Regions from separate parts of the Lysinibacillus sp. NPDC097279 genome, predicted to be linked through region 3. Evidence: predicted binding sites of a transcription regulator. Region 3 holds the regulator's gene; each other region holds the start of a gene.
The links. The regulator CtsR, encoded in region 3, represses protease genes until heat stress. The targets are predictions, from matches to a motif close to ATGGTCAATAAAGGTCAAACA.

Region 1: ACIQ1H_RS20885 (ATP-dependent Clp protease ATP-binding subunit) is a predicted target of CtsR. The motif match lies at 1,932-1,952, and genes of this name have one in related genera.
Region 2: clpP (ATP-dependent Clp endopeptidase proteolytic subunit ClpP) is a predicted target of CtsR. The motif match lies at 3,508-3,528, and genes of this name have one in related genera.

Annotation. Positions count from the first base shown of each region.
Region 1 is NZ_JBIWDA010000008.1:39,912-47,448, forward strand. It holds gene ACIQ1H_RS20870 (serine aminopeptidase domain-containing protein) at 1-536, shown strand, start outside; gene ACIQ1H_RS20875 (metal-sulfur cluster assembly factor) at 590-898, shown strand; gene ACIQ1H_RS20880 (Crp/Fnr family transcriptional regulator) at 1,053-1,748, opposite strand; gene ACIQ1H_RS20885 (ATP-dependent Clp protease ATP-binding subunit) at 2,007-4,133, shown strand; gene ACIQ1H_RS20890 (YjzD family protein) at 4,191-4,385, opposite strand; gene ACIQ1H_RS20895 (beta-ketoacyl-ACP synthase III) at 4,763-5,701, shown strand; gene fabF (beta-ketoacyl-ACP synthase II) at 5,732-6,973, shown strand; gene ACIQ1H_RS23040 (YuzI family membrane protein) at 7,071-7,301, shown strand; gene ACIQ1H_RS20905 (hypothetical protein) at 7,279-7,537, opposite strand, start outside.
Region 2 is NZ_JBIWDA010000004.1:261,757-269,293, reverse strand. It holds gene rapZ (RNase adapter RapZ) at 1-280, shown strand, start outside; gene ACIQ1H_RS17250 (gluconeogenesis factor YvcK family protein) at 285-1,256, shown strand; gene whiA (DNA-binding protein WhiA) at 1,347-2,294, shown strand; gene ACIQ1H_RS17240 (HPr family phosphocarrier protein) at 2,404-2,661, shown strand; gene clpP (ATP-dependent Clp endopeptidase proteolytic subunit ClpP) at 2,835-3,422, opposite strand; tRNA gene ACIQ1H_RS17230 (tRNA-Arg) at 3,730-3,804, shown strand; gene ACIQ1H_RS17225 (basic amino acid ABC transporter substrate-binding protein) at 4,310-5,104, shown strand; gene ACIQ1H_RS17220 (amino acid ABC transporter permease) at 5,196-5,900, shown strand; gene ACIQ1H_RS17215 (amino acid ABC transporter ATP-binding protein) at 5,897-6,619, shown strand; gene ACIQ1H_RS17210 (spore coat protein) at 6,671-7,285, opposite strand; gene ACIQ1H_RS17205 (LemA family protein) at 7,445-7,537, shown strand, end outside.
Region 3 is NZ_JBIWDA010000006.1:63,672-71,208, forward strand. It holds gene ACIQ1H_RS19415 (ATP-dependent Clp protease ATP-binding subunit) at 1-591, opposite strand, end outside; gene mcsB (protein-arginine kinase McsB) at 581-1,690, opposite strand; gene ACIQ1H_RS19425 (UvrB/UvrC motif-containing protein) at 1,687-2,229, opposite strand; gene ACIQ1H_RS19430 (CtsR family transcriptional regulator) at 2,243-2,713, opposite strand; gene ACIQ1H_RS19435 (DUF4870 domain-containing protein) at 3,015-3,320, opposite strand; gene ACIQ1H_RS19440 (class I SAM-dependent methyltransferase) at 3,445-4,137, shown strand; gene corA (magnesium/cobalt transporter CorA) at 4,238-5,200, shown strand; gene ACIQ1H_RS19450 (hypothetical protein) at 5,382-5,591, opposite strand; partial or broken gene ACIQ1H_RS23030 (protoglobin family protein) at 5,926-6,423, shown strand; gene ACIQ1H_RS23035 (methyl-accepting chemotaxis protein) at 6,430-7,236, shown strand; gene ACIQ1H_RS19460 (acyl-CoA thioesterase) at 7,288-7,537, opposite strand, start outside.

The sequences.
Region 1 (7,537 bases), on a different contig from region 3:
TACATTTTTGGGATATCGTTTTAAATTCTATTCATGAAGTAGAGCAATTATATAAAGAATTAAAGAATAAGCAATTACTAGCTAACAATAAAATTGGTGTGGCTGGCACTTCGATGGGTGCAATCGTTACATCTGGCTGTCTAAAACGTTATGATTGGGTTCAAACGGCAGCAATATGTATGGGTGGCCCAGGTTTTATTAAATTAGGTGCCTATCAATTGCAACAAATGGCTAAAAGCGGTGTGAAATTTCCGATGTCTGAACAAGAAGTACAAAAAACGAACGAACTTCTCGCAAAATATGATATCAGTTTAACACCAGAACAATTCGCTGGCCGCCCAGTATTCTTTTGGCATGGTGAGCATGATAAAACCGTTCCTTTTAATGATACGTATGACTTTTATTTATCATTACGTGCATACTACGATGAAAATCCGAGCAACTTAAAATTTATTGCAGATAAACATGCTGGTCATACTGTAACACGTACAGGTATGCTAGCGGCAACTGATTGGCTTGCACAGCATTTGGCATAATAAGAAGCATCTGCTATGATTAAGTTAACACTGTGACGAAAGGAGAAATACAGATGGATCAAGATATGAAAGACAGCATGTTAAGTGCATTAGAAAACGTAATCGACCCTGAGCTTGGAATTGATATCGTCAACTTAGGTTTAGTATATGATGTAGATTTAGATGACGAGGGGTTAGCAACAGTTACAATGACACTAACGTCAATGGGCTGTCCAATGGGACCAGTTATTGTTGACCAAGTAAATACAGCTATGAGTGAACTACCAGAGGTGAAAAGTACAAATGTAAATATTGTATGGAATCCACCATGGTCTAAAGATAAAATGTCTCGCTATGCGAAAATGGCATTAGGTGTCCGTTAGTAGTTGGCATTCTAACGAGATGAATAAAAAATCCCTGCTTGCACATAACTGTAAGCGGGGATTTTTTATTTATTTTTTACTTAAGCTCACTGAAGGTTAAGTAGTCAAAATGAAATCGCAAATGGCCTACATACGACGCGTTATCGTTAATAAATCAGTCTATACGGCAAATTTGTAATGGGCAATTTTCACAGGCAATTTCATTTTTTAAATATTGTAAATCAAGAATCGTAATATAACCTTTTTCGAAGGATAGAATGTGATGCTTTTTTAGATCGTTCAACATACGGTTAATCATTTCTCTACTTGTAGCACATAAATTCGCAATTTCTGAATTCGTTAATGGAAAATCGATAAAAATGGACTCATTTTCTAATGGTTTGCCATAAGTATTTGAAAGGCGAATTAATGTTGAAAATAAAGCACCTTTTTTACCATTTAACACTAAATCACGTAATCGGCTTTGATATTTTAAATTTTCTGTTTGCAACCATTTCATATACTCTACCATTAAATGTGGCTGCTCCACTAATAGATGCTCTAATGATTTACGACTTAACACATACAACGTTGAAGTTTCTAAAACTTTAGCTGTCATCGAAAAATAAGTAAGGTTACAAAATAATGAGCCTTCACCAATTATACTATCAGGACCGCAAATTCGAATTGTTAATTCCTTGCCACTCTCGGTTTCCTGGCTAATCGAAATAGCACCTGTTTTAATATAATAAATCTCTTTAGCTCGTTCCCCTTCTAAGAAAATTTTACTATCTTTATTCACTTTAATAAAAACACCATTGTTTTGAAAAAGTGCATGCATTTTCTCTTGGATATTATCCATTAGTACCATATATCAAACACATCTCTTTCTTTTTGTAATAGAAATTACCTGTATTACAAAAGGATGACGATAATCATTTCGATATATTAAAACAACGAAACATACCACTATTATAACGTAATTTTCCATTTTTCAGTAAAAAATTTTTGAGCTTTTTTTTTGCTACGGTTTGTCGATTGTTGTAAAATAAAGTTAGTCAAAAAAGGTCAAACTTTTAATTGAAATTAAATTAGGGTAAAGATATAAAAAGAGAAGAGGAGTGCTACAATGCAATTTCAACAAACTGATGATAAAAAACCATTAGAGCAATTTGGTCGTAACTTAGTAGAAGAAGTAAAAAACGGCAAAATGGACCCTGTAATTGGACGTGATGAAGAAATTCGCAATGTCATTCGAATTTTAACACGAAAAACGAAAAATAACCCAGTGTTAATCGGTGAACCAGGGGTAGGTAAAACAGCCATTGTCGAAGGGTTAGCACAACGTATTGTAAAAGGTGATGTTCCAGAAGGATTAAAAGAGTGCGTATTGTACGAGCTTGATATGAGCGCATTAATAGCGGGTGCAAGTTATCGTGGTCAATTTGAAGAACGATTAAAAGGCGTATTAAAAGAAGTGAAAGAATCTGAAGGGCGCATTATTTTATTTATCGATGAAATCCATACGATTGTTGGTGCTGGTAAAACAGATGGAGCAATGGATGCTGGCAATATGTTAAAACCGATGCTTGCACGTGGTGAGCTTCACTGTATAGGTGCTACTACACTAGACGAATATCGTATGTATATTGAAAAAGATCCCGCTTTAGAACGTCGCTTCCAACAAGTGCTTGTTCGTGAACCATCTATTGAAGATACCGTTTCTATATTACGTGGCTTAAAAGAACGCTTTGAACTGCATCATGCGGTTCGTATTCATGATCGGGCAATTGTAGCGGCTGCTGAGCTTTCAAATCGCTATATTACAGAGCGTTTTTTACCAGATAAAGCGATTGATTTAATAGATGAGGCATGTGCAATGATCCGTACAGAAATCGATTCAATGCCACAAGAATTAGATGCGGTGACTCGTCGAATAATGCAATTAGAGATTGAAGAACAAGCATTACGTAAGGAAAAAGATGAAGCTAGTAAAAAACGTCTGGAGCAATTACAAGAAGAGTTAACAAAACTTAAAGATTCATCAGAAGGTATGCGTAAACAATGGGAAGCAGAGAAAGAAGCATTGCAAGGCATCCAGAAAAAACGTGAATTACTGGATAAATACCGTCGTGATCTAGATGAAGCGGAAAGTAAATATGATTTAAATAAAGCAGCTGAATTACGACATGGGAAAATTCCTGCCCTTGAAAAAGAGCTTCAAGAGATGGAAAAACATTTAGAAAAAGGTAGTGAGACACGTATTTTGCGTGAGGAAGTTACTTCTGATGAGATTGCTTCAATTGTATCTCGTTGGACTGGTATTCCTGTCACTAAGTTAGTGGAAGGCGAACGTGAAAAATTACTGCGTTTAAAAGATACATTACATGAACGTGTTGTGGGGCAGGATAATGCTGTTCAGCTTGTTACAGAAGCCGTATGGCGCGCGCGAGCTGGCATTAAAGACCCACATCGCCCAATTGGTAGTTTCTTATTCCTAGGGCCAACAGGTGTAGGTAAAACTGAGCTCGCTAAGGCACTTGCTGCCCAGCTGTTCGATTCTGAGGAGCATTTTATTCGTATTGATATGAGTGAGTATATGGAGAAACATAGCGTATCTCGTCTCGTTGGTGCACCTCCAGGCTACATTGGCTATGAAGAAGGAGGTCAATTAACGGAAGCCGTTCGTCGTAATCCGTATGCTGTCGTATTACTTGATGAAATTGAAAAAGCTCATCCTGATGTAGCGAACATTTTATTGCAAATTTTAGATGATGGTCGCATTACAGATAGTCAGGGACGAATGGTGAACTTTACAAATACCGTAATTATTTTAACATCTAATATTGGCTCGAGCTATTTAATGGAAGCACAAGAAGATGATGCTGGAGTCGAGGATTTAGTTATGGCCGCATTACGCCAGCACTTTAAGCCAGAGCTATTAAATCGAATGGACGATATTATTATGTTCCATGCGTTATCTGAAGAACATTTCACAGCCATTGCTTGGAAATATGTTGAGCAGCTTGTAAAACGTGTAGCTGAGCAGGAAATCACGTTAAATGTTGATCAAGACGTAATTGAATGGGTTGTGGAGCATGGAGCAGATCCACAGTTTGGTGCACGTCCTTTAAAACGCTTTGTGCAACGGTATATCGAAACAGCAGTTGCTAAGGAGTTACTGCGTGGCGAAGTGCTACCAGGAGAAACATTGCATATTAAAATGCAAAATGGCCAGTGTGTAGTTGAAAAATAATAAATAGAAAAAAACCTGTTTCGCATGAGGCGAGACAGGTTTTTTTTATGATTTTTATTAATGATGGTCTGCAGCTTCTGGTGTTGGCTCGTTTGGAATGATTGCGCCAATAACAAAAATTAGTACAGAGAATACAACTGAAAGGATCGCACCAGTTTGGAAATCAAATGGTACTCCAATTACAGCACTTACTACGTAGTTTAACATAGAAACTAGTAAGAATGACCATATGAACGTTACGATATATTGCATTAATTTCACCTCAACCGAACTTTTTTATTACATATACATTATCATATCATAACATAAGCCGAAAAAAAAAGAACCTTTTATCAAAAAGTGGCGCATTCCAAGCGGTGATTTATGGCAATATTGTCACAACATTTTAGCTTGTTGACAGAACGGAATTGTTTAAGCAGCGAAGGAGCGAGTTCTAATGGCGATAACAGAAGTTTTATCGGCGATTAAGAGACTTCATTCGGCGATACTAGGACTATTACCGTCGATGGGACGACTATCTTCAATATGGTATACTAAATTTTAATTCACCTTGCACCATTCCTTCATTATGAGTTATAATTATGACCAGTTACTAATAATTGATAGTAAGAAAGCAGAGGGGTTGCTATATGAACGCAGGTATTTTAGGTTTAGGCAGATACGTTCCTGAAAAGGTCGTTACGAATTTTGACTTAGAAAAAATTATGGACACTTCGGATGAATGGATTCGAACTCGTACAGGAATTGAAGAACGTCATTTCGCTGCAGATAATCAAGAAACTTCAGATTTAGCAGTTGCAGCTGCGAAAGATGCTATTGCAAAAGCAGGTATTACACCTGAAGAAATAGGATTAATACTAGTAGCAACTGTAACACAAGATCAAACATTTCCAAGTGTAGCATGTATGGTTCAAGAGCAAATTGGAGCTGTAAATGCAGCAGCGATGGACCAAGCAGCAGCTTGCGCAGGATTTATATATAGCTTAGTGACAGCAAAACAATTCGTAGAATCAAGCGCTTATAAATATGTCTTAGTAGTAGGTGTTGAAAAGCTGTCAAAAGTCATTGATTGGGAAGATCGTAATACGGCAGTCTTATTCGGTGATGGAGCAAGTGCTGCCATTGTCGGGCCTGTCTCAGAAGGTAGAGGGATTTTATCATTTGAGCTTGGCGCAGACGGCACAGGCGGTAAACATCTTTATTTAACACAGCAGGAAACAATTGCGATGAACGGTCGTGAAGTATTTAAGTTTGCTGTACGTCAAATGGGTGAATCAGCAGTGAATGTATTAGATAAAGCTGGTTTAACAAAAGAGGATGTTGATTTTTTAATTCCGCATCAAGCGAACATTCGTATTATGGAATCAGCACGTGAACGTTTAGCATTACCAGCAGAAAAAATGTCTAAAACGATTCATAAATATGGTAATACATCAGCAGCTTCTATTGGTATTTCTTTAGTTGAAGAGCTTGAAGCAGGTAAAATAAAAGATGATGATTTATTAGTACTTGTCGGTTTTGGCGGTGGCTTAACATGGGGTGCCGTTGCAATGAGATGGGGAAAATAACATAGAAAATTGCTTGAGAGGAGTAAGACAATGAGTAAACGACGAGTAGTAATTACAGGAATTGGCGCTGTTACACCACTAGGGAATAGCATCGAAGAAACATGGGCAAATATCAAGGCTGGTAAATCAGGCGTTGGTGAATTAACACGCTTAAATAAAGATCTATTTGCTGCCAAAATCGCTGCTGAAGTAAAAGACTTCGATATTGAAAAATATATTGAACGTAAAGAAGCTCGCAAAATGGACCGTTTCACGCATTATGCACTAGCAGCGTCTATTATGGCGATGGAAGATGCACAGCTTACAATCGATGAAGAGTTAGCACCACGTGCAGGCGTATGGATTGGCTCTGGTATCGGCGGGATGGAAACTTACGAAAACCAATTTTTAACGTTCCAAGAGCGTGGGGCAAGACGTGTTAGTCCATTCTTTATCCCAATGATGATTCCAGACATGGCTTCTGGTCAAGTGTCTATTCACTTTGGAGCTAAAGGTATCAATTCTTGTTCAGTAACAGCTTGCGCATCAGGGACGAATTCAATTGGTGATGCATTTAAAGTTATTGAACGTGGCGATGCAGATGTTATGATTTCAGGTGGGGCCGAATCACCAATCGTAACAATGGCAGTTGCTGGCTTCTGTGCGAATACAGCATTATCATTAAATACAGATCCTCAAACGGCTTCTCGTCCATTCGATAAAAACCGTGATGGCTTTATTATTGGTGAAGGTGCAGGAATTGTTATTTTAGAAGAATACGAACATGCAAAAGCGCGTGGCGCAAAAATTTATGCAGAAGTTCTTGGTTACGGTTCAACTGGCGATGCGCATCATATTACTGCACCAGCTCCAGAAGGTGAAGGGGCAGCGCGTGCGATGATTCAAGCATTAGAAGACGGTGGAGTAGACCCTTCACAAGTTGGCTATATTAACGCGCATGGCACAAGTACGCCATACAATGATTTATTTGAAACTCAAGCAGTAAAAACTGCTTTTGGTGAACATGCTTATAAACTAGCGATGAGTTCTACTAAATCCATGACAGGTCACTTATTAGGTGCAGCTGGTGGGGTTGAAGCTATTTTTACAGCACTAGCATTAAAAGAGGGTATTTTACCGCCAACAATTAATTTAACAGAGCCAGATCCAGAATGTGATTTAGATTATGTGCCGAACGAAGCTCGTGAGGCCAATATCGAATATGCAATGAGTAATTCCCTTGGTTTTGGTGGACATAACGCAAGTCTATTATTTAAAAAAATTGAGGAATAATTAAAAAACGTCAGCCGAATTTACAAGGCTGACGTCTTTTTTTTAAGGCTAGCGAATAGAAAAGAAAGTAAGAAGAAATAGAAAGGATGCCGTTTATTTGTTTCGTCTTTTTATATTTTTAATGAGCTATGGATTAATGATACTTTCTATTGGCAATTTAATTTTATATTTAAATTACCGGACACTTGGATATTCCTGGTCGGTTGTCTTTAAATTTATTGTGCATACGACAGAATTTTATATAGCAATTGGAGCCTGTATTGTACTTTGTAGTGTTGTGCTTGATTTTGGTGTTGATCGAACAGCTAATTTGAAAGATAAGGTATAAATGTAACGGGTATCGCTAATGCTACTGCCACTTTTTGGGCCAAGTCTTCACCTTGCTCATCATGATTTTTCGCTAAATATTCCATACCTTCAATAAATGAGTCCGTTTCCAGATCAATCCATTCACCAAACTTACACATCCATGTTGTCAACTCATCTTGTAATGCCTCTTCTAACGGAAGTTGTTCTAATTCTAAATTGGTACGACAATGACCACACCATAATGGATCAGCACCA
Region 2 (7,537 bases), on a different contig from region 3:
TGTAGAGGAATTGCGCCCTAAAACTGGTTTACAAACAGAAGTCTCTTCTTATGTATTAGCGTTAGAGGATACACAAATCCTAATTCAGAAACTAACGGATTTGTTTGAATTTATGATACCGCTTTATAAACAAGAGGGGAAATCGCAACTTGTCATTGCTTTTGGTTGTACAGGAGGACAGCATCGTTCGGTGACTTTAGCAGAATATTTTGGCGCTTGCTTGGCCAAAAAAGAAAATGCTGTGATATCGCACCGTGACATCAATCGAAGAAAGGATTGAGTGAATGGGGAAAAAGCATACAAGGCTAGTTGTAATAGGTGGTGGTACTGGCCTTTCTACGTTACTACGTGGTTTAAAGCATCACCCGTTTGATATCACTGCAATCGTAACAGTTGCGGATGATGGTGGTTCCTCAGGACGTTTACGTGATGATTATGATATCCCCCCGCCTGGTGATGTTCGTAATGTCATTGCGGCATTATCGGATGTGGAACCACTCGTTGAGCAAATGTTTCAATATCGTTTTTCCGTATCAGAAGATTTAAATGGTCATTCTCTTGGCAATTTAATGTTAACGGCCTTAACCGATATTACTGGAGATTTTAGCCATGCTATTAGCGAAATGGGAAAAGTTTTAAAAGTACATGGTCGAGTAATTCCAGCTGCTAATAAAAAAATTACTTTAAATGCCGAACTAGAAGATGGGGCAGTAATTCAAGGTGAGTCGAAAATTCCTACTGCTGGAAAGCGCATTGACCGCGTTTTTTTAGTGCCTGAAAATGTGCAGCCGTTACCAGAAGCAATACGCGCAATTAATCGTGCTGACTATATTTTAATAGGACCTGGTAGCTTATATACAAGTATTATTCCTAATTTGCTAGTAAAAGAAATTGGAGAAGCTGTAGTTAGAGCAAAGGGACGAAAAATTTATGTATGTAATTTAATGACCCAAAAAGGGGAGACCATTTCTTATACAGCAGGTGACCATGTTGAGGCAATTCACAAGCATGTTGGACATTCCTTTATTGATGCTATTTTAGTAAATGATGAACAACTTCCACATCCTGTTAAAGAGCTTTATAAAGAAGAATGTGCGGAACCCGTAACATTTGATGTTGGAAAGCTTGAAAGTATGGGATTAGAGGTTATTAAACGTGATATTGCAACCATTCGACCAGATGGGACAGTGCGCCATAATGCTGCAAATGTGGCACAATGGCTTGTGGATTATGCAAAAATCTTACCGAAAAAGTAAGGAAGCCAACAATAGAGTCCTAAAGAATGCTTGTTGTATATGGTAAGATGAACATATACATAGAAATAAAGGTCGAAAGGAGGGCGTAATATGTCATTTGCTTCAGAAACGAAAAAAGAGCTGACGCAAGTAGAAGCGGACGATTATTGTATGAAAGCAGAAGTATCTGCATTAATTCGTATGAATGGTTCATTATCTTTTGCAAACAAGCAACTTAGTTTAGACGTACAAACCGAAAATGCTGCGATTGCAAGAAGGCTTTACACTATTATGAAGAAGTTGTATCCATATAACGTAGAGCTACTTGTACGTAAGAAAATGCGTTTGAAAAAAAATAACGTGTATATATGTCGTGTGCGAGAAGGGGCGCGGGAGTTACTTATTGATTTAGCGATAATATCGGATGATTTCCAATTCAATCACACAATTTCTAAAGAGCTTATAAAAAAGAGTGGCCATAAAAGAGCTTACTTACGTGGAGCATTTTTAGCAGGTGGCTCGGTAAATAACCCAGAAACGTCTGCCTATCACTTAGAAATTTATTCTTTGTATAAAGAACACGGTGAAGCATTAATGGATTTAATGAATGAATTTGAGTTAAATGCAAAAACAATTGAACGAAAGAAGGGCTTTGTGACATACTTAAAAGAAGCGGAAAAGATTTCCGATTTTTTAAACATTGTCGGAGCTCATCAAGCGATGATGAAATTTGAAGATGTTCGCATACTACGCGATATGCGAAATAGTGTTAATCGTATTGTAAACTGTGAAACAGCAAACTTGAATAAAACAATCGGTGCTGCACTGCGCCAGGTAGAAAATATTCGCTTTATTGAAAATTCAGTAGGGCTGGATCAGTTGCCTGAAAAGCTTCGTGAAATTGCACGCTTACGTGTGGAATATCAAGATGTGACGTTAAAAGAACTTGGTGAAATGGTATCAAGTGGAACGGTTAGCAAATCAGGCGTTAATCATCGATTGCGTAAAATAGATGAAATAGCAGATGCACTAAGAAGAGGTGAAAAAATAGGCGGTTAAGCTTTCATACAAAAGACAGAAAGCAAGTGCAATCGCTTATTGTTCTTCTGCTGTAAAGTGCGGTAATATAAAACTAAGAGACGAACGGTAGTGAAGGAGAGAATTGCGAATGACTGAGAAAACAGTCCAGGTAAAATTAAAATTAGGACTTCAAGCTAGACAAGCGGCTTTGTTTGTACAGGAAGCAAATCGTTTTAGTGCTGATATTTTTCTTGAAAAAGATGAGAAAAAAGTAAATGCCAAATCCATTATGGGTGTAATGAGCTTAGCGATTGCTAAAGGTACGAAGGTTGTTTTAAGCAGTGAAGGTAGCGATGCAGAGCAAGCGGTTACATCATTAGCTGCTCTTATTGAAAAAGAAGACTAAATAAAAAACCCTCTAAGTCACCTGGACTTAGAGGGTTTTTAGCATCATCGCCGTTGCTTTCCGCGGGCTATGAGTGCCAGTCACTAGTGCAATTCGAAAGATTCGGAATTGTTTAAGTGCCTGACACACATAAAAAACCCGCTAAGTCATCTGGACTTAGCGGGTTTTTCTAATTAACGTTCGTTACGTACAAAAATGTGGTCGATTAAGCCGTACTCTTTAGCACGTTCAGCTGTCATGAAGTTATCACGATCAGTATCTCGTGAGATGACTTCTAGTGGCTGACCAGTACGTTCAGATAAAATACCATTTAATTTTTCACGAAGGAATAAAATGCGTTTTGCAGCAATTTCAATTTCAGTCGCTTGACCTTGTGCACCGCCAAGTGGTTGGTGAATCATTACTTCTGCATTTGGTAACGCATAGCGTTTACCAGGTTCACCAGCAGCAAGTAGGAACGCACCCATTGATGCAGCCATACCAATACAAATTGTTTGTACTTTTGGCTTGATGAATTGCATTGTATCGTAGATTGCCATACCAGCTGTAATAGAACCACCTGGTGAGTTAATGTAAAGAGAAATGTCTTTATCTGGATCTTCTGCTTCTAAAAATAGAAGCTGCGCAACGATTGAGTTTGCAACGTTGTCATCAATTGCACTTCCTAATAGGATAATACGGTCTTTTAGTAGTCGTGAATAAATGTCATAAGCACGCTCACCACGACTTGTTTGTTCAATAACTGTAGGAATTAAATTCATGTTAAATCCTCCTTAAAAAGCTAAATTCGAATACTTTTACTGAAATCATCCATTATATTTCAGTTGTAACCTTATCATACACATTATAGTCAGGGAAGGTCAAATATTAACGCTGATATTAAGAAATAAAATCCCTAATAAAAATTTTAAATAATAGTTGAATTGTGGACAATAGGTTTGTATAATGGAAAGGTCGTAAGTTAAAGTACAGTACACTATTTTGCAGGTATGCTTCTACAATGAGGGTTATCTACATGATGCTTTACCGTAAAGCCTAAGAGTGAGTACTTTTTTTTTATGTTCAATTGCCCTCGTGGTGTAATGGATAACACGTAAGATTCCGGTTCTTGCACTGGGGGTTCGATTCCCTCCGAGGGCGCCATCTACTGATGAATTGATTTACTTTTATAGCTCGATTCTCCTATTAAGTTGCTTAGCAGCCTGCTTAATGGAGAAAGAGAGGAATATGGTGGAAATCTGTCCCGTAGGCATTATTCCCATTATGATTCCTTTCTAAACCATCAAAAGCAATAACTCCAAAAAGTTTTTTAGTGAACATACTGATCGTGAAGCTAGCATTGCTAGCACAAAAGAAGAATCCTATCTGAGGGGATTCTTTTTTTGTGGTCAAAAATATCTAAATTTAGCATAAAAATCATCTTAATATTGCATAAGTATACATTTTCAGACATAGATATTGTTTTTATTACATAATTTCTCTACGTTTTGTATTATAAAATTAATTATTATGAAAAAATAATCACTTTTATACGAAATCGTATTGTATATCCCCTCTATTGACACTATAATTGACCTAATAGTCTAACATTTCCGAATTGATAAAATTGAATTAGTCGGAAAATATTAATCGTATAGGGGGAAAAACTATGAAAAAACGTTTTTGGACGTTATTAATGGTTGTAGCAGCATTTACGCTAGTACTAGTAGGCTGTGGTGCAAAAGAAGATGCATCTTCTGGTGACGCAGTTTCTGATGGTGGCGGTAAGGACAAAGTTTATAAGGTAGGTACAGAGGCTACTTTTGCACCATTTGAGTCGATTGACGATAAAGGGAATATTGTAGGATTAGATGTCGATATTTTGCAAGCGATTGCAGATGAAATGGGCTTTAAAGTGGAATGGGAAAACATCGGGTGGGAACCTGTATTCCAAACAATTAAAAATGGTGAAACACACATCGGTGCATCGGGGATTACGATTAATGAAGAACGTAAGGCGTCATTTGATTTTACAGAGCCATACTATGAATCTCAATTATTAATCGTAGTTAAAGAGGATTCAGATATTACGTCATTAGCAGATTTAAAAGATAAAAAGATTTCAGTGCAAATAAATGCCACTGGTCATATGGCTGCAAAAAAATTACAAGGTGATGCAAGCACAAACATTATGGCATTTGAAAGCCAACCTGTTGCTATTCAAGAAATGTTAAATGGGAACGTTGATGCAACAATTGGTGATAATGCAGTTATTTATGAATATATTAAAGCTAACCCAAAAGCAAAACTTAAAGTAGTTGAAGATGATGCATTTGAAAAAGAATACTACGGCTTTATGGTGAAAAAAGGTAATACGGAATTATTAAACCTATTGAATGAAGGTCTACAAAAAATTAAAGACAATGGTAAATTAAAAGAAATTACTGGTAAGGACTTTAAGTAATGGATGATGCCGTTAGCCTAATCATGCTAGCGGCTCATTTGATTTATTAGCGTATTTAATAGAGAAATTGATAGGGAAAGTAGGGGTTCTAATGGACATCTTTGATTTACGCTGGGACATAGTTTGGAACTACCGTGATATGTTTATCCGTGGTATTGGTATAACAATCATCTTAACACTCAGTGGTTATTTTGGTGGTATAATTTTAGGCTTACTATTAGGTTTAGGGAAAGTATCTAAAAATAAGTTTATTTACTGGCCATGTAAACTATATGTCGATTTATTCCGTGGGACACCAATGCTAGTGCAAATTTTATTAATTCATTTAGCGGTGATTCCAACGATTTTTGGCCATTCATTAGGATATATGGTGTCAGGTATAACTGCGCTTGTATTAAACTGTGCAGCCTATAATGCAGAAATATTCCGTGCGGGAATTCAAAGCATTGATAAAGGACAAATGGAGGCAGCGCGTTCTCTTGGCCTAACACACAATCAAGCGATGAAAAAAGTTATTTTACCACAGGCTTTCAGACGAATGATTCCACCACTTGGCAATGAATTTATTGCATTATTAAAAGACTCATCTTTAGTAACGGTTATTGCAGCGCCAGATATTTTATATGCAAGTAAAGTTGTGGCAGGTGCGAGCTTCCGTTTCTGGGAACCTTATATTGTAGCCGCATTGCTATACTTAGTTTTAACATATGTTGTGACAAAGGTAGTCGCGTTTATTGAAAAACGATTCAGCAACAGCTATATCCCTCGTAAAGCGGAAGGGAGAGAAGCAAGATGATTAGAATTGAAAACTTACACAAATACTTCGGAAAACTGGAAGTATTAAAGGGCATTGATTATGAAATACATGAAAAGCAAGTTGTCTGTGTTATTGGACCTTCAGGATCAGGAAAAAGTACTTTTTTACGTTGCATAAATATGCTAGAAGAAGTGACAGATGGTGCAATTTATATAGAGAATGTGAAGGTAAATGGACCAAAAACGAATATCAATGCTATTCGAGCAGAGGTCGGAATGGTATTCCAACAATTTAATTTGTTCCCTCACATGAATGTCATTGATAATGTAACAATGGCACCAATGCAAATTCGCAAAATGAACCGTGCAGATGCAGAGAAACTAGGGCATGAGTTACTGCAAAAGGTCGGGCTAGATAGTAAGGCTTACAATTATCCTGAGCAACTTTCAGGTGGACAACAGCAACGTGTAGCGATTGCAAGAGCATTAGCGATGAAACCTAAAGCTATTTTATTTGATGAGCCAACTTCCGCATTAGATCCAGAAATGGTGAAAGAAGTATTAGATGTTATGAAAAATCTAGCGATTGAAGGAATGACAATGATTGTCGTGACACATGAAATGGGCTTTGCACGAGAAGTTGGAGATCGTGTTGTGTTTATGGATGGTGGCTATATCGTAGAAGAAGGAACACCAGAAGAACTCTTTGGTAACCCGAAAAATGAGCGGACAAAAGCCTTTTTAGGAAAAGTTTTATAAAAAAATGGGAAAAACCATTCAACGCATAAGCGATGAATGGTTTTTTTGTATTTAATGGAGGGGATTTGTAGTTGTCGCATAGGCATCAAGCATTGCACGCATATCTTGTTGCGTGTATTGTGGCACTTGATAATAGCCATGCTTATTTTGGTAAATAGATACTTCGTATGCCATCTCGATGCAGTTGGGAATACTATCAGCAACTACGCGACGCACAACTGGATTTGTTGTTTCAGTTGCCGCTGCAGTCATACATTTAGCTGAACCTTTATGTGCACCAAGTAAGAAGCCTGAAATGACTTCATCATTGATCTCACTTGCATTTTGCATAGGCTTTTTCGGCTGAGAAGGCTTAATGCCATATTGGAAGTTGTTCCCTGTCTGCATTTCATAGCGACCAGTTGGAACAGAAGGATCATGCCCTGTTTTAAATGATTCCACAATCGTATTGTACATTCCGAGTGTGAAATTATATTGATTATCTAAAATGCTAAGTAGTTCTGGGTCTTTTACTTGTGGACGTAAAATAATGGATAGGTTTAGTCCAGCGATTATTTCGCCAATCGTTTCATGCATGTCCATAACTTCATGGCCACCATGATTTAGGCTTTGTTGTTGGTTAGGTGTTGTTGCATTGTTTTGTTCATTATAAAAAGATTGTGACAAAAAAAACGCCTCCTGAATGGTTTAGTTTGTTGCAGTAGTTAGTATGCCTTGCAAGTACTATTTCATACGATATAAATCCGTTTGCATATATTTAGCATAGCGATGTTTTTTTGCAACACATTAGAGGTATAACAAAAGAAAGTTAAGGAGGATAAAAAATTGAAAAAAATACTTGGACCAGTAGGGATAATCGTTATTATTTTAGCTGTATTAGCTTTACTATTTATTCCAAAATATAATAGTCTTGTAACC
Region 3 (7,537 bases):
TAGCACTTCAATTACACGGGTAATTTCTTTACTTCGACCAATAACAGGGTCTAGTGAACCTTCACGAGCAATCTGTGTTAAATCACGTGCTAAGCTATCCAATGTAGGCGTATTTGCAGCCTGTGTAGCCTGTTGTCCAGATTGTGCATTGTCATTATTACCTAACAACAATAATACTTGCTGACGAGCTTTGTTTAAGCCCACACCAGCATTGTTTAAGACACGAGCAGCTACCCCTTCGCCTTCACGAATAAGCGCTAATAGTAAATGTTCTGTGCCAATATAGGAATGACCTAATTTACGCGACTCATCAACCGATAATTCAATAACTTTCTTCGCACGAGGCGTGTAGTGAACGATTGGTCCAACATCCTCAGTTCCTTTACCGACTAGCTCTTCAATACCTGCTTCAATCATTTGAGGGCTAATATCGATGGCTTCTAATGCTTTCGCAGCTATACCACCGCCTTCACGAATAAGCCCTAAAAGAATATGCTCTGTTCCTATTGATTCGTGCTTCCAACGAATTGCCTCTTCCTGTGCAAGCTGTAATACTTTTTGTGCGCGTTGTGTAAAACGATTAAACATCATATGAATCCTCTCCTTTTCCCCCTATAATAGGCTTACTCTTAACTTCTAAAAATAATGCCTCTCGCAGCATTTTTGCTCTTGCTCTGTCTCGCTCAGCAGGCGGTAAAACCTCTCCTGCATAGTGCTGTAGAAATCCTGGCTGCATGCTGACAACACACTCGTTTAAAGAGGTTGCTTTAATATTATCAATCATCTGCAAATCGACCCCTAAACGCACATTCGATATGCAAGTAGCAGCTTCTTCACTTGTTAAAATTCGAGCATGCGTTAGTGTTCCTAAAGCTCTGTATACACGATCTTCTAATGCAAGTTCCGCTTTTTCCATTAGCTTACTTCTTGCTTGTCGTTCTTTTTGAATAATTTTTTCTGCAACACTTTGGATGTCTGCTAAAATGTCTTCTTCTGTTTTTCCTAATGTAATCTGATTCGACACTTGATAAATATTTCCAAGATTCTCACTACCTTCACCGTATATACCCCTAACGGTCATCCCTAAACGAGTCATTGCATTGATGATTTGGTTCATCTGACCTGTCAATGTAAGCGCAGGAAGGTGCATCATAACAGAAGCTCGTAATCCCGTGCCGATATTTGTAGGACAACTTGTTAAATATCCAAAAGTATCACGAAACGCATACGGCAAGGCTCCTTCTAGGGCTCGATCAATCTTATTTGCTTGCTCATATGCCTTCTGAAGTTGAAAACTTGCCGTCATACATTGAATGCGTAAATGGTCTTCTTCGTTCACCATAATACAAATAGATTCATCCTCAGATAACAACATTGCGCCGACTTGCTCTTTTTTTGCTAGCTGCGGACTAATTAAATGCTTTTCAACTAAAATTTGTCGTTGTAACGTTGTTAAATCTTTTATAGAAAAGTAAGAATATCTTTCTTGAAGCTTGGAACTGTCCTGTATTGCGTGGGTGACAGCTTGCTCTACCTGTAAAGCCTCGTTTTCCGAAAACACTAAAGGAAAACGAAACCCATCTAAGTTTCTAGCAAGGCGGATGCGTGTACTAATGACAATATCTGAATAGTCATCCTCCATATCCATCCATGCAGGTGTAGCACGCTCTAAAAACGATTCAATCATCATGACACATCACCACCTTCGAATTGTAGCTGCTGCTCAAGATCTTTTGCCTTGTCACGAAGCTTCGCCGCTTCCTCAAATTGCTCCTCGTCCACCGCATCCTTCATGCGTTTCCGAATATCTTCAATCTGTTTTTTAATGACAAAAACATTGTTTTGAGCACCAGGCATTTTACCGATATGCTGCGGTCCAGCTTGAATTCGATTAAACAGCTTTGGCAAATGCTCGCTAAATGTGTCATAACAACTAGGGCAACCGAATTTACCCTCTTTCAAAAATCGCTTATACGTAAATCCACATTGTGGACATGTTTGTTGCTGAGGTGGCGCTTGCTGTTTTTCACCGACTTTTTGCCATGTAGGTGAGCCAAACCAGTTGGATAATAATTGTTGAATCGATACAGGCTCTTGTTTAAACTCTGCATGGAACGGATGGAACTGTGAGGCACAGACATCGCAATAATGGTGTTCCACCTTCTGCCCACTTTGTACTTGTGTCACAGTTACTGTTGCATTGCGCTGCTTGCAATGTTCGCAAATCATTTCCATCACCTCTTTATTTTTGCTTTTCATATTTAATGGTTGTTAACATCGCTCGCAAAATTTTCGCACGAATGCTATCCCGTAAAGGTAGTTGTAAATCTAAAGTCGAACGATCAACCGCTGCTAACATTAATTTCGCTTCTCGCTTTGAAATTACCTGCTCGTCAATTAAACGATATACTAAACCTTCTGCAACCGTTTGCGAGGCTCCTCCTTCAATTTGCAAGAGCACATCATCTATTAGATCAATTTGTGAGTTTGCACGGACACGTAAAATACGAATGTATCCACCGCCACCCCGTTTACTTTCAACGAGGTAACCCCGCTCGGCTGTAAATCTTGTATTGATTACATAATTTATTTGTGAGGGCACACATTGAAATTTATCAGCAATTTCACTACGTTTGATTTCAATATGCCCTTCTCCACCTAATTCAAGTACTTGCTTTAAGTAGCCTTCTATGATGTCTGAAATATTACGCACTTTAAGAATACACCTCGCTTACCTCACTGACTTTGACTATCTTTGACTATCTTTGAGTATATTATACAAAACGCTTGAAAATAATTGCAATTATTTCGCACAAAGATTTGTGTAAAGCGCATGGATATGACATATTGCCTTCATCATGACGTGCTTTTAGTTGTGTGTAAAAAAGCGCATGGACTACTAAGAAAATGCTTGTCCGCTAAAAATATTACTCGTTCTTGTCTATAATGTACCCTTTTTGCTTAAAGAAAAAACGCAAGCATATGCTCATAGCATATACTTGCGTCGTTAAAAATTATACCCAGCGACCAACAATTGGGTAACGCCAAGGTTCATCTGAAAAGGCCTTCACGATTCCGATAATAGGTACGATGTATACCATAGCGATGAATATTAGTAAGAACGGTAAACCGATTAATACAAATGATAGGATACCAGCAATTACAATCAATATGCCCATCACGATTTGGAACAATAGCGCTTGCACCGAAAAACTTTTCACTTCTTCATCAGAACTAATTAGGAAAAATAAAATCGGCACTAAAAATGGCGCAAAAAACGCACTGGCATGTATGATTACCTTAGACCATTTTGTTTCCATATATATCAACCTTCCTTTATGGTGTGTCATTATGATTAATACTTCTATTTACGGAACTATACGCAAAATAGTTTCAAAAGCTGCTTAAATTTTTAAAACTTTTTTGAAAGGTATGTGATACTAGATGGAATTTAATAACACGCTTGCGAACGAATATGAAAAGGGTATACGAAGAACATTACCAAGTTACGATGCCATGCTACGTTTAACGAAAGCTTTTTATCAATCCACACTGCAAGAGCAAGCAAGTTTTTTAGTTGTAGGCTCAGGTAGTGGTAATGAAATTATACAGTTAGCCGAGCATAGACCCGATTGGTCATTTGTCGGTATAGATCCGTCTGAAGCAATGTTGAAAATTGCAGAAAACCGTCTGCAATCATTACCAAATGATATTTCTCTACTACAAGGCACAATACTAACTGCATCGGTTCCAGCAATGCACTTTGATGCGGCGAGCTGTATATTAGTACTCCACTTTATTGAATCCTACGAGGAGAAACTTGCTACCTTAAAAGAAATTGCACAACGTTTAAAATCTGGTGCACCATTTGTTCTTGTTTCTAAATACGGACAACTTAACTCCGCTGAAACAGAGCTTCAATTTGACCTATGGCGTGCATATTGGCAACAGCACACAAAACTTTCAAGCTCGGAAATAGCGACTATGGAGCAATCTATCCGCTCACTTTCATTTATGCGTGAGGAGGCGATTGTTACGCTGTTACAACAGGCAGGTTTTTCACAGCCTTCGAGGTTTTTTGCTACAACACTATTCGGCGGTTGGATATGCTATAAAGAGCAACTTGAATCCCTATAATATATAGTAATGTACGATAAGTAAATGAGGTAATGATCTTACGGTGATATGTCTCCTCTTACGTACTTAAAACGAGATAAACAGATATGAGGTGATTGCCGTGATTCGCACGATGGCCATGACGAAAGATCAACAATTAATTAAGGACTTTCCACTTGAAGACCTTAAGCAAAACGATTATGAGTGGTATTGGGTAGATTTTAATTGCCCTACTGCAGAAGAAGAACTTTTGCTCGATACATTTTTTCATTTTCATCCACTTGCAATTGAAGACTGCTTAATGCGTCTACAGCGACCAAAACTCGATTTTTACGATGACTATCATTTCTTCGTTATTCACAAATTAAATGAAGAAACGTTAATTGCTGAGGAATTAAATATTTTTCTTTCTGACCATTTCATTGTTACTTTCCACAAAAACGAAACAACCGAAATTGAAAAGGTTCAGAAGCTTTTAGAAGATCAGCCGAAGTATTGGGAACGAGGCGCCGTTTTCCTGACGTATCAAACAATCGATAAAATAGTCGATAGTTATTTCCCGCTTGTATATAAAATCGAGGATCATTTAAATGCGCTTGAAGATGAACTGACTTATCAAAATAATGTAAATGCAATGCAAATTGTGTTTGAATTCCGTAGTGATTTGCTCCATCTACGACGCACTATTTTACCAATGCGTGACTTATTGTATCGAATACTTAGCTCATATCGCTTTGCACTGAAAAAATCGGAAAGAGCTTATTTCGGTGATATCCACGATCATTTAGCAAAGCTTACAGAAATGGTCGAATCTAATCGAGAGCTTACAGCAGATATGCGCGATAGTTATATGGCCATGACCTCTAGCCGTATGAACGGCATTATGATGATGTTGACAATCGTCTCCACCATTTTTATCCCATTAACATTTATTGCGGGTGTTTACGGCATGAATTTCGATAATATGCCCGAACTTCATGGGCGCTACAGCTACTTTATTGTACTTGGTATTATGCTATTACTTGGACTATTTATGTTAGCATTATTTAAACACAAAGGCTGGTTCAAACTATTTAAACCATAAACTACTAAGCTACCCTATTAGCTTTCAAAAAAATCCGCGCAAACTTCTAAGGAGAAATAAGGCACGAAGGTCAGCGAAATGCTTAGGCAAATAGCCTGACTCATGCTTTGCCCTCAGAAGGCAAACGCGGATTTTTAACATATAAAAAATTAAGGATCTACTTACATGTCTCGATGATGGATTAATATGGACCTCGATCATCCACTTTATTTTCACCTTGTTGCGGGAATAAGAAGTATGCGAGCACACCCGATACTATCGTTGCACAAATCGTTATTAATAGTTGGTTTAGATCTGGTACATCTGCATAATATTTAGTTAACATATAAACAGAGCCAATTGCTACAATTACCATCACAGGAATTACAAACTTAAAACGCTTTTTCTCCATGTAATACCTCCTCAATACTATTTTTATCTCACATGCATTTTTTTGTAAAACTAAACAGTTCGTATTTTACAGGTTTCCTACTTGAAATTCAAATTGCCCTAATGCTATGAAAAATTAGTGTGTCATAGGTAATCCGACTAATGTCAGCTTCCTAAGTAAAAAAATAATAAAAAAATATAGAAATATCGGAAATTTTTAACCAAATATAGTACAAAAAATAGTAGAATAGATTTAATACCATATATTCACCAAATTTACAAACCTAACAATAAATACACAAAGAGTCTTCAATTACTATCATTATTATGGATTTATAAAGAATGGAGCAGACACAATGAGTTGGTTTACAAAGAAGAACAATTATGGTTATTCAATTACACTTACACCTGAGGAATTTAAACAACATGTACAATTAGATGTTTCAAACTATCCTAAACTACAAAAACAATTACAGTTATTAGACTTAACAACTGAAGATTTAGCAATCATTAAACAATTACAACCTTTAGTAAAAAATGTTATTCCTGAAATGGTCGATCAATTTTATGCAGCGATTAGCTTAAGTCAAAACTTACTAGATATTATTAATAGAACATCCCAAATTGATCGTTTAAAAGTGACTTTACATAAGCATTTAAGCGATATTTTCGAGAGTCACATCAATGACGACTACATCAAAGAAAGAAAAGCAATCGCTGAGACACATGTTCGAATTGGACTCCAATCAAAATGGTATATCGCTTCATTCCAATCACTCACTTCGACTTTTACAAGCTTTGCAAATGATTTAGATATTTCAAAGCATGATGCTATACGTGCCATCAATGCCTTCTGTAAAATCATTAACTTCGAGCAGCAGCTCGTTATTGAGGCATATGAGAAGGAAGAAGACCGTATACGTAGTGTGGCAGATCAAACAAAACATGCACTTGTTACTACAATTCAAAGTACTGCCGAGGAGTTAAATGCGATAAGCGAGGAAACAGCAGCTTCCCTTTTAGTCATCTCCTCTCAAACAGATGATATCGCTGTGGCAACTAAACAAGGATTAAACTTCGTTGCAGATACACAGGATAAATCTAAACGTGGTCAGCATCAGTTAAAAGAGCAAAATGAATTAATCCATGATATTTTGCAAAGTGTCAACGGCCTTGAAGTGACGATGAATCAGTTGCGTACATCTTCACAAAAAATTTCTGAAATTGTCGGGCTTGTCACAGGCATCGCTGACCAAACAAATTTATTAGCACTTAATGCTTCAATTGAAGCTGCTCGTGCTGGTGAACATGGTAAAGGCTTTGCTGTCGTAGCCGAGGAAGTCCGCAAGCTTGCAGAAGAAACAAAAAATGCTGTACAAAATGTGTCACACCTTATTAAAGAAACAGAAAGTAATATTTCAACAATGGCAAGTTCTGTCGTTAATGTTGACCAGAAAATCCAACATAGCGTTGATACACAAACAAGTTTGTCTGAATCATTTAATGATATCGCCGATGCTGTATCAGGTATTCAACAGCAATATGTAAACACGGCAAGAGATATTTCAGCAATTTCTACTTTAATTACAGAGCTATCACAAGGGGCTACACTCGTTTCCTCTTCATCAGACTCATTAATAAATGTTGTAAATGAATTAAATATATAACAAACTAAAAAAAGGAAATTGACTGCATCGTGTCAATTTCCTTTTTGTTATTTAATGTGCCAAAGCACGTTTTTGTTTGCGATGCTCTCGTCGAGCAGGACCTGTTTCAAACAGTCGTTTTTCAGCATCCGTTTCAGGGTAAATTGCAGGAATAGCCTTTGGTTTGCCATGATCATCTACTGCAACCATCGTTACAAATGATTCAGTTGTTAACTTTTCCTCACCTGTTTCAATATTACGAGAAATAACGCGGACATAGACTTCCATAGATGAATGCCCTGTGGATGAAACAATACTTTCA